Regions from separate parts of the Streptomyces sp. NPDC048277 genome, predicted to be linked through region 2. Evidence: riboswitches for the same ligand, from Rfam matches in the RefSeq annotation. Region 2 holds a riboswitch; each other region holds the start of a gene.

The links. Region 2 has a riboswitch for cyclic di-AMP ahead of AB0D85_RS31135 (M23 family metallopeptidase). Riboswitches for the same ligand answer to the same signal wherever they lie in the genome.
Region 1: linked by a shared signal. The riboswitch ahead of AB0D85_RS15610 (C40 family peptidase) and the one ahead of AB0D85_RS31135 (M23 family metallopeptidase) in region 2 are both predicted to bind cyclic di-AMP.
Region 3: linked by a shared signal. The riboswitch ahead of AB0D85_RS01660 (NlpC/P60 family protein) and the one ahead of AB0D85_RS31135 (M23 family metallopeptidase) in region 2 are both predicted to bind cyclic di-AMP.

The regions. Positions count from the first base shown of each region.
Region 1 covers NZ_JBEZLQ010000006.1:78,982-82,248, reverse strand. Annotated here, with positions in the region: gene AB0D85_RS15615 (DUF1996 domain-containing protein) at 1-783, opposite strand, end outside; cyclic di-AMP (ydaO/yuaA leader) riboswitch at 1,301-1,472, shown strand; gene AB0D85_RS15610 (C40 family peptidase) at 1,481-3,267, shown strand, end outside.
Region 2 covers NZ_JBEZLQ010000016.1:90,086-93,352, reverse strand. Annotated here, with positions in the region: gene AB0D85_RS31140 (pitrilysin family protein) at 1-1,279, shown strand, start outside; cyclic di-AMP (ydaO/yuaA leader) riboswitch at 1,491-1,655, shown strand; gene AB0D85_RS31135 (M23 family metallopeptidase) at 1,668-2,423, shown strand; gene AB0D85_RS31130 (GntR family transcriptional regulator) at 2,622-3,267, shown strand, end outside.
Region 3 covers NZ_JBEZLQ010000001.1:332,973-336,239, reverse strand. Annotated here, with positions in the region: gene pcrA (DNA helicase PcrA) at 1-608, opposite strand, end outside; cyclic di-AMP (ydaO/yuaA leader) riboswitch at 931-1,103, shown strand; gene AB0D85_RS01660 (NlpC/P60 family protein) at 1,112-2,275, shown strand; gene AB0D85_RS01655 (tellurite resistance/C4-dicarboxylate transporter family protein) at 2,423-3,267, shown strand, end outside.

The sequences.
Region 1 (3,267 bases), on a different contig from region 2:
CGACTTGTCGCCCCGGTCCGTGCAGCTCGTGTCGGCGTTCGCGAGGTCCTGGTCACTGGCGAAGGCGTTGTTGGACTGGTTGCCGACATAGTCGTGGAAGTGGTGGGCCCCGTTGGAGACACCGGGCGCGACGATCACGTTGTCCGAGTTGAACAGGCCGTTCGCGTTCACACCACAGCTGGAGCTGAAGCTGCCGGTGGAGCCGCCGGACTGCTCGGCCGGGGTCGCGACATTCGGCTGGACGGAGGTGATGTCGGCGTAGTCGGCGGCGACGGGTCCGTTGCCGCCCTGGCCGCCGGCGCCGGTGCCCTGGCTCGGCGCGGCACTGCCCTGACTCGGCGTGGCGCCGCCCTGGGGTGCCGCCGACTGCTCGCCGCCCTGGTTCGAGGAGTGCAGGGTGCAGGCCGCGAGGTCGTCGAGGCCCTGGGGGCGGTCGCCCTCGCGGCCGATGGCGTCGGCGATGCGCTGGAGCGTCGCGGACCGCTTCTCCTTCAGCGGGTTCATGATCGCCTGGTCGGCGAACCCGGGGTCCTGCTGGACGGACTGGGCAGATTCCTTGAGTTGCTGGTAGGCGGCCGCGATCTGCTGGTCCAGCTGGGCGAGTTCACGGTCGACGTCGGGCCGGGCCGCGTCGGGCACGGCCGTCAACTTGCTGCCGACGTCGGGGCAGTAGACCGTGGGCGCGGAGAGCACCTGGGCACTCGGCCAGGGCTGCTGGTCCGATCCCCCTTCGGTGGCCGAGGCGTAGACGTTCACCGCGACCAGTCCTCCCCCTCCGAGCATGAGTGCCACCGCCGCGAAGGTCGCGCGCCGTGCACCGGTCGGACGTCTGCGCCTGTTGCGTCTCAAGGTCCTACTCACGGTCGTACCCCTGCGTGGTCGTGGGCGGCCGGGCATGGAAATCCCCCGCCCCATACGGCCCGCGACACCGCCGTGTTCAACAGACCCACGAATTCACGGCGACCTCACAGGAAGCGACTCCATCAAGTAATCGACTGACAACGGAGTGCTCACATCGGAAGGCGCGTCACACCGATCGACACGGGCGCCGACAAGGAGACGGGGAGTTGGCGAGGAGTTCCGACCCGGACACCGGGAGAAGCGCTGCTGGAGCGGCGATTGCACGGGGGCGATCGATCATCGCGCGAAATGCCGTCCCTCACGGTCGAGTTCCGAACAGTACGACGAACATCACAAATACGTATCGGACATTACGCACTTCAACCTTCACACGAGTGACACAAGTTGGCTAAGTTGACGTCCAAGCCGCTCGGCTCCCCCCGGCGAATCCCGCCGGGCCGCGCGGCCTCCGCCGAGTCCGGGCCCTGGAGGGCGATCCGGAGCCGGGGACCCAACCGACGCACTGGGGTGAATCGGCCAACTGCCCCCCGAGGCAAGGCCGTAGGGCATACCTTCCGGATTCGACGCCCGAACCCGACAGCTAACCCGGTAGGCGGAGTACGGAAGGAGCACGACCCCCATGGCGTCCGAGAGCCGTGACGAGGTTCGGCAGCGGATCAACAACCTCTACGACCAGGCCGAGAACGCCACCGGGAACTACAACGCGACACGTGCGATGAGCGGGGGTTCGCGCTCCCGCGGTGTTCCGCTGTTCAAGCGGCAGCGTCGTGACGACCCGGGCCTCGACAACATCGCCCGGGAGTGGTTCGAGGGGGCGCGTACGAAGCTGGGGCCGAGCGTTCCGGCCGCGCTGCCGTCCGACCGGATGCCCGATCGTTCGGCCCCGCGTCGGCCCGTCAGCGCCATGGCCGCCGACCTGCTCAGCCAGTTGGAGGACTCCGGCCCGTCCCGTCTGGCGCTGCCCGCGGGGTCGTCCGCGCAGAGCGACATCGAGGTCGTCCGCGAGCTGCCGGCGGAGCGCCCGAAGCTGGAACTGACGGCGGGTCCCAGCACGGCGCTGCCCACGGCCCCGGCGACGGAGCCCAAGGCCCCGCCCGCCTCCGTGCCGCAGCGGCACGCACCGGGCACGTCCAAGACCAAGAGCCAGCTCAAGATCGCCAAGGCGCGTGAGGTGCTGTCCCAGCGCACCGGGCAGCGGGCGATCGCGGCGCTCGAAACGGCCCCCGCCGCGCAGCCCGCTCCGGCCGCACAGCCCGCCCCCGCGGCGCAGAGCCCCTGGCCCACGCCCGAGGCCCAGGCTCCGGCTCCGGCTCCGGCTCCGGCGCAGCAGTGGCAGGCGCCCGCCGTCGGCATCCCGGCCCAGCGCACCGACAGCGGCTCCTTCCGGGGCAACGCCCCCACCGGCACGGCCGCGTTCCCGACGGTGACCGCCGCGGACACGGGTTCCTTCCGCGTGATGACCCCCGGCAGCACGGGCAGCTTCCCGACCGTGCCCCCCATGGACACGAACACCGCCCCCACCCCGAACCCGGCAGATACCGGTGGGTTCCGGGTGATGACCCCGGGCAGCGCGGGCGCCGCTCCTGCCCCGTCCCCGGCGGACACCGGCGGGTTCCGGGTGATGACCCCCGGCGCCTCCGCCGCCCCTCAGGCCGCGTCCCCGGCCGACACGGGCACGTTCCGGGTGATGAGCCCGGGCGCGGCCGCCGCCCCTCAGGCCGCGTCCCCGGCGGACACCGGTACCTACCGAGTGATGAGCCCGGGCAGCACGGGCAGCTTCCCGACCGTGCCCCCCATGGAGACGCGCGGCGCCCCCACCCCGAACCCGGCGGACACCGGCTCGTTCCGGGTGATGACCCCCGGTGCGTCCACCGCCTACACCCCCATACCGGACCCGGGCTCCGGTACCTTCGCGGCCGACGCTGCCGCCGCCACCGCCGTTCTCCCCGCGCAGAACCCGATGGACACCGGCTCCTTCCGGGTCATGACTCCGGGCGCGTCCGCCGCCTACACCGCAGCGCCCCCGGCCGCCACCTATGCCGCCGCAGCTCCGGCCCCGGCCCCTGCGCCCGCCCCCGCCGAGCCTGTCTACGCCACCGGCACGTACGCCATGGCAGCCCCCGCTGCCACGCCCATGGCTCCCATGGCCCCGATGGCCCCCATGGCGCAGGCCACCGGCGGCGGCTTCCCCGCAGCGCCTCCCGCCGCCGCCCCGAACGCCTATCCCGCCGGGCCGCAGCCCACCACCACCGCGTACGCCGCCCCCATGGCTGCGGAACCCATGAGCCCCATGACGATGGCCGCCATGCCCATGGCCCCCGCCCCCACCCCCGCGGCCATGGCCGCGGGCACCATGGCCCCCGCCCCCGCGGCGATGCCCGTGGACGACATGGCCTTTGCCCCCGC
Region 2 (3,267 bases):
GCTGCGCTGCCACCGCCCCGGCCAGCAGGTCGTCGCCGTGGAGGTGCTCCTGGACGCACCCCTGGACGCCGAACCGGCGGGCCTCGACGGCGTCGCCACCATCATGGCGCGCGCCTTCTCCGAGGGCACCGACAAGCACTCCGCCGAGGAGTTCGCCGCCGAGCTGGAGCGGGCCGGCGCCACCCTCGACGCGCACGCCGACCACCCCGGTGTCCGCATCAGCCTGGAGGTCCCGGCCTCCCGCCTCGCCAAGGGCCTCGGACTGCTGTCCGACGCCCTCAGGGCGCCCGCGTTCGCCGACAGCGAGGTCGAGCGGCTGGTCCGCAACCGCCTCGACGAGATCCCGCACGAGCTGGCCAACCCCAGCCGCCGGGCCGCCAAGGAGCTCTACAGGCAGCTGTTCCCGGCGACCGTGCGGATGTCCCGGCCGCGCCAGGGCACCGAGGACACGGTCGAGAAGATCGACGCGGCCGCCGTACGCGCCTTCTACGACCGGCACGTACGCCCGGCCACGGGCACCGCGGTCGTCGTCGGCGACCTGACCGGCATCGACCTGGACGAACTGCTCGGCGAGACCCTGGGCGCCTGGAGCGGCTCCACCGCGCAGCCCCGGCCGGTCCCGCCGGTCAGCGCCGACGACACCGGCCGTGTCGTCATCGTGGACCGTCCCGGAGCCGTCCAGACGCAGCTCCTCATCGGCCGCGTCGGCCCAGACCGGCACGACCGCGTCTGGCCGGCCCAGGTGCTCGGCACCTACTGCCTGGGCGGCACCCTCACCTCCCGCCTGGACAGGGTCCTGCGCGAGGAGAAGGGCTACACCTACGGCGTCCGCTCCTTCGGGCAGGTCCTGCGGTCCGCCCCCGACGGCACCGGCGCCTCGATGCTCGCCATCAGCGGTTCCGTGGACACCCCGAACACCGGCCCCGCCCTGCTGGACCTGTGGACGGTGCTGCGCACGCTCGCCGCCGAGGGCCTCACGGACGCCGAGCGCGATGTCGCCGTGCAGAACCTCGTCGGCGTGGCGCCGCTCAAGTACGAGACGGCGGCGGCCGTCGCCGGCACCCTGGCCGACCAGGTCGAGCAGCACCTGCCCGACGACTTCCAGGCCACGCTCTACCGGCAACTCGCCAATACGGGCACGGTGGAGGCCACCGCGGCGGTCGTGAACGCCTTCCCGGTGGACCGCCTGGTGACCGTCCTCGTCGGTGACGCGGCGCAGATCAAGGAGCCCGTCGAGGCCCTCGGGATCGGCGAAGTCACGGTCGTCGCGGCGGAGTAGCCCCCTGTAGGTACACGCGGCTCCACGCGCGTGTGCGGAGCCCTGGTGGCCGTCGGCCACCAGGGCTCTCGAATGTCCGAATTGGGGCGGAGGTTGCCTTTCTGCCCTGTGGGATGCGCTACAAAAACCGCGATCCGTTTGGGCATTGAAAGCACGCCCTCGTAGGTTCTCCCAGGCTGTCCGTCAGGCAGTGCGCCGCGCCCGCGGCACCGGACAGCCATCGCCGAGTCCCCGTACGGCGCGAGCCAGGGGAGCCGGGGACCCATCGCAGTCCCTGGGGTGAATCGGGCGCCCGCGCGTGTCGCGAGGGGGCCTGTAGGAGACCTTCCTGCTCCGAACCCGTCAGCTAACCCGGTAGGCGAGAGGGAAGGAAAGGACCAGCCTCTACATGGCGTTCATGTGCGCCTCCGGGAAGCACCGTCGTCCCGGCCGGGTGAAGCGCACCACCGCGCAGGCCGCCGGTATCGCGGCCCTCACCACCACCGGTGTCATCGGCACCGTCTCCGCCGCTCCGGCACTCGCCGCCGAGAACTCCGTGGAGCAGACCGGTCTCACCCCGGTCATCACGGTCAGCGACACGGTCGCCGAGCAGATCGACGCCCAGGCCGCGGCCCAGCAGGCCGCCGCCGAGCGCAAGGCGGCCGAGGAGGCCGCCCGCAAGAAGGCCGCGGCAGCGGTCGCGAAGGAGCGCGAGGCCAAGGCACGCGCCGCCCGTGAGGCCGAGCGCAAGCGTCTCAACGCCTTCGTGGCGCCGATCTCCGACTCGTACGTCTCCACCGGCTACAAGACCGGCGGCTCCCTGTGGTCCTCCGGCACCCACACCGGCATCGACTTCCACGCCGCCAGCGGCACGGTCGTACACGCCGTCGGCACCGGCACGGTCGTCTCCACCGGCTGGGGCGGGGCGTACGGCAACGAGATCGTCATCAAGATGGCCGACGGCATGTACACCCAGTACGGCCACCTGTCGTCCATCGGCGTCTCGGTGGGCCAGAAGGTCACCCCGGGCCAGCAGATCGGCCTCTCCGGCGCGACCGGCAACACGACCGGCCCGCACCTCCACTTCGAGGCCCGGACCACGGCGGAGTACGGCTCCGACGTCGACCCGGTCGCCTACCTCCGCAAGCACGGCGTGAACGTCTGACGCGGATGGTGTGAGCACCGCGAGATCCTTCGAAGCCCCGGCCTCCGAGCCGGGGCTTTCGCCGTTTTCGTGCCCCCGGTGTCCAAAATATATCCCTGGATTCCGGCCCGCCGTCGGAAATTCCCGCCCATTGCAATAGAGTCACGGAACGGGACGCCACTGGGCGGCGTTTCACGGGGATTAAGGCGGAGGTCGGACATGCGTATTCCGGCGCACTCGGTATGCACGGCGATCCGGGACGACATCGTCGCGGGTGTCTACGAGCGCGGCAGCCGGCTCACCGAGGAACTCCTGGCCCGCCGCTACGGCGTCTCGCGCGTCCCCGTCCGCGAGGCCCTGCGCACCCTGGAGGCCGAGGGGTTCGTGGTGACGCGTCGGCACGCGGGCGCGTGCGTCGCCGAGCCGACCGAGCAGGAGGCCGCCGACCTGCTGGAGATGCGGATGCTCCTGGAGCCGCTCGGCGCCGCCCGGGCCGCCCAGCGCCGCACCGAGGCCCACCTCAAGGTGCTGCGCGGGCTCGTCCGGCTGGGCCAGGAACGGGCCAGGAGGGGCAACAGCGAGGATCTGCGCTCGCTGGGCGGCTGGTTCCACGAGACGCTCGCCCAGGCCTCCGGCAGCCATGCCCTGACCTCGACGCTCACCCAGCTGCGGCACAAGATCGCCTGGATGTACACCGTCGAGGCGCCCGCCAGTCCCGTGGACTCCTGGGCCGAGCACGGCGCCATCGTGGACGCGGTCACGCGCGGCGACGGCGAGCGCGCGCGGGCGATCACCGCGCTGCACACCGAGCGCTCGACGGCCGTGCACCGGCTGCGCTTCTCCGGCGGTACGGACCGGGCGAACG
Region 3 (3,267 bases), on a different contig from region 2:
TTCGGCGGGAAGCGCTTCGGGTCGAGGTCCAGGTCGCGGCAGACCAGGGCCATCAGCCGCTTCGAGTCGGCCGCGTCGTAGATCGAGAAAGAGGAGGTGAAGCCGAGCTTCTTGCTCTCCCTGCGCAGGATCCGCACGCACGCGCTGTGGAAGGTCATCACCCACATCGCGTTCGCGCGCGGGCCGACGAGCTGCTCGACGCGCTCCTTCATCTCGCCCGCGGCCTTGTTGGTGAAGGTGATCGCGAGGATCTGGCCCGGGTGCACATGGCGCTCGCCGAGGAGGTGGGCGATGCGGTGGGTGAGCACGCGCGTCTTGCCGGAACCGGCGCCGGCCACGATGAGCAGCGGGGAGCCGGCGTGCACGACGGCCGCCCGCTGGTTGTCGTTGAGCCCCTCCAGGAGCGCGGCCGGGTCCAGGGCCGGGCGGGCGGCGCCGTCGCGGTAGTAGGCGTCCCGGTCCGGGGGCACGTCGAACTTCCCGCCGAACAGATCGTCCGGAATCGGCTCCGGTACGTGCTCGTCCTCGGGCGGCGGCGGGGGTTCCTCCTCGCGGCCGCGCGGGGGCTGGAGGTTCGCCAGGAAGCTGTCGTCAAAGAGGCTGCTCATCGCTCTCCGAGTCTAGGGCGCCCCACCGACAACCGGCCGCCGCCCCGAGAATTCACTCCGGTCACCCACCAGAATCACCCCGTCACGGTTGGCGATCACGCGCCGCGGGCACCCCCGCAACCGTCCGCCGGGCCACCGGCCGCTCAACCATTCCGGACAAGTCGCGCCATATACTCCTTGATCGACCGAGCGGATCGGGTCGCAACACAAAGGTCACGAAAATGTATCGGGCATATCGCACATCAACCTTCACACGGGCCACACGAGTTGGCTAGCGTGCCGGGCAGGCCGTACGACACCCACCGGCGAACGTCGCCGGGCCGTACGGCCTCCGCCGAGTCCGGTGCGCCGCCGCGCCGCCGGAGCCGGGGACCCACACCGACCTTGGGGTGAATCGGTCCCGACTTCCCACCGGGGAACGGACCGTAGGGCAACCCTTCCGAAGCACCCGCCCGAACCCGACAGCTAACTCGGTAGGCGGAACATGGAAGGAGTCGCCTCCGTTGGCGTCGCACCGCAAGTCCCGTCCCTCAGCAACGCGCGTAGCAGGCATACGCACCCCCGCCCTGGCCACCGCCGCCCTCACCTCCGTGGCCCTGCTCTCCCAGACGGCCAACGCCGCGCCCTCCGAGGACGGCAAGCCGAGCCTGGAGGAGGTCGAGAAGAAGGTCGACGCCCTCTACCGGCAGGCCGAGTCGGCGACCGAGAAGTACGACGCGGCCAAGGAGAAGACCGGTACCCAGCGCAAGCAGGTCGACACCCTGCTGGACGACGTCGCCAAGCGCACGGACCGGCTGAACAAGGCACGTGAGGAACTGGGATCGTTCGCCGCGGCCCAGTACCGGACCGGGACCGAGGTCCCCCAGACGGCGACCTTCCTGCTCGCGAACGATCCGCAGGACTACTTCGACCAGTCGCAGCTGATGCACCGGCTGACCTCGCGCCAGAAGGGCGCGGTCGACGACTACGCCACACAGCAGTCCGCGACCATGAAGAAGCGGCAGGAGGCCGCCAAGAGCCTCGAGACGCTCACCGAGACGCAGGACGAACTCAAGACCGCCAAGACCACCGTCCAGACGAAGCTGGCCTCCGCGCGGGAGCTGCTGTCGCAGCTGACGGCCCAGGAGAAGGCCCGGCTCGCGGAGATCGAGAAGCAGCAGCAGGAGGCGGCGGCCCGCAAGGCGGCGGAACTCGCGAAGCAGCAGGCGGCGGCCGCGGCCGCCGCCAAGCAGGACACGTCGTCGTCCTCGACGTCGTCCTCCAGCGGCTCCTCGTCCTCCTCGTCCTCCTCGTCCTCCTCCGCGTACGCCACGAAGGCCGCCAAGGCGATCGCCTTCGCCCGCGCGCAGATCGGCAAGCCGTACGTGTGGGGTGCGACCGGCCCCGGCTCCTACGACTGCTCCGGCCTCTCCCAGGCCGCCTGGAAGGCCGCGGGTGTCTCCCTGCCGCGCACCACGTACGACCAGGTGAACGCCGGCACCACCGTCTCCCTCGCCGACGCCCAGCCCGGCGACCTGGTCTTCTTCTACGACGACGTCAGCCACGTCGGTATCTACATCGGCAACGGCATGATGATCCACGCCCCGAAGCCCGGCGCGTACGTCCGGGAGGAGTCGATCTACTACGGGGGCGAGTCGATCATCCACAGTGTGGTGCGACCGGCCTGAGCCTGTCCCGTCTGCTTGAGGTACCGGGCGGGGGCGCGCACTGAGGATGTGAGCGCCCCCGCCCCCATCCCGCGCCCGCGCGGTTTTCGTGCTCCACGCGCGCGTGCCCCGCCCGCACCCCGGTCCGCGCTCCTTAGCATCGGGAACATGTCCGGCATTTCACCCCTCCGCGTCTGGTGGGCCCAGCGTGAGCCGGCGGCCGGGGCCGCCGTGATGGCCACCGGGATCGTGTCCGTGGCGCTGCATCTGGCGGGGGCGGAGATCCTGTCCCGGGTCATGCTGGTGCTGGCCTGCGCGGCCTGGATCGGGCTGGCCGCGGACTTCGTCGCACGGTTGGCACTCGACCGGCGGCGCTGGGTGACGGAGGCGAGGACACCGGGCGCGCTCACCGCCGTAGCGGCTACGACGGTGCTGGGGACGCGGTTCTCGCTGCTCGGCCGGCAGACCCTCGCCGAGGCCCTGCTGGCGCTGTCGACGGTGCTGTGGCCGCCGTTGCTCGTCCTCGTCGTACGGCACTGGAAGGAGCGGATGCCGGGGGCGGTATTCCTGGGCTGCGTGGCCACGCAGGGGCTCACCGTGCTGGGCGCGGTGCTGGCGGCGGCTCTGACCACGGCGTGGCTCGCGCATCTGTCGCTGGTGCTGTTCTGGCTGGGGCTGGCGTTCTACGGGCTCGCCGTGCCCCGGTTCGACTGGCGGCAGGTCGCCGAGGGGCCCGGCGACCAGTGGATCGCGGGTGGCGCGCTCGCGATCTCCGCGCTCGCCGGGGCGAAGCTGCTGGCGGCCGACAGTGCGCGGCTCTACCTGTGGAACGACGACGACCGCGGTGTGCTGCGCACGGTGACGGTGGCGCTGCTGGTCCTGGACCTGGCCTGGTGCGTCGTCCTGCTGGCCGCGGAGGTGGCGCGGCCCCGGCTGCGGTACGACGTGCGCCGCTGGGCGACGGTGTTCCCGCTGGGGATGACGGCGACGGCGACGCTGTCCGTCGCGGCCGC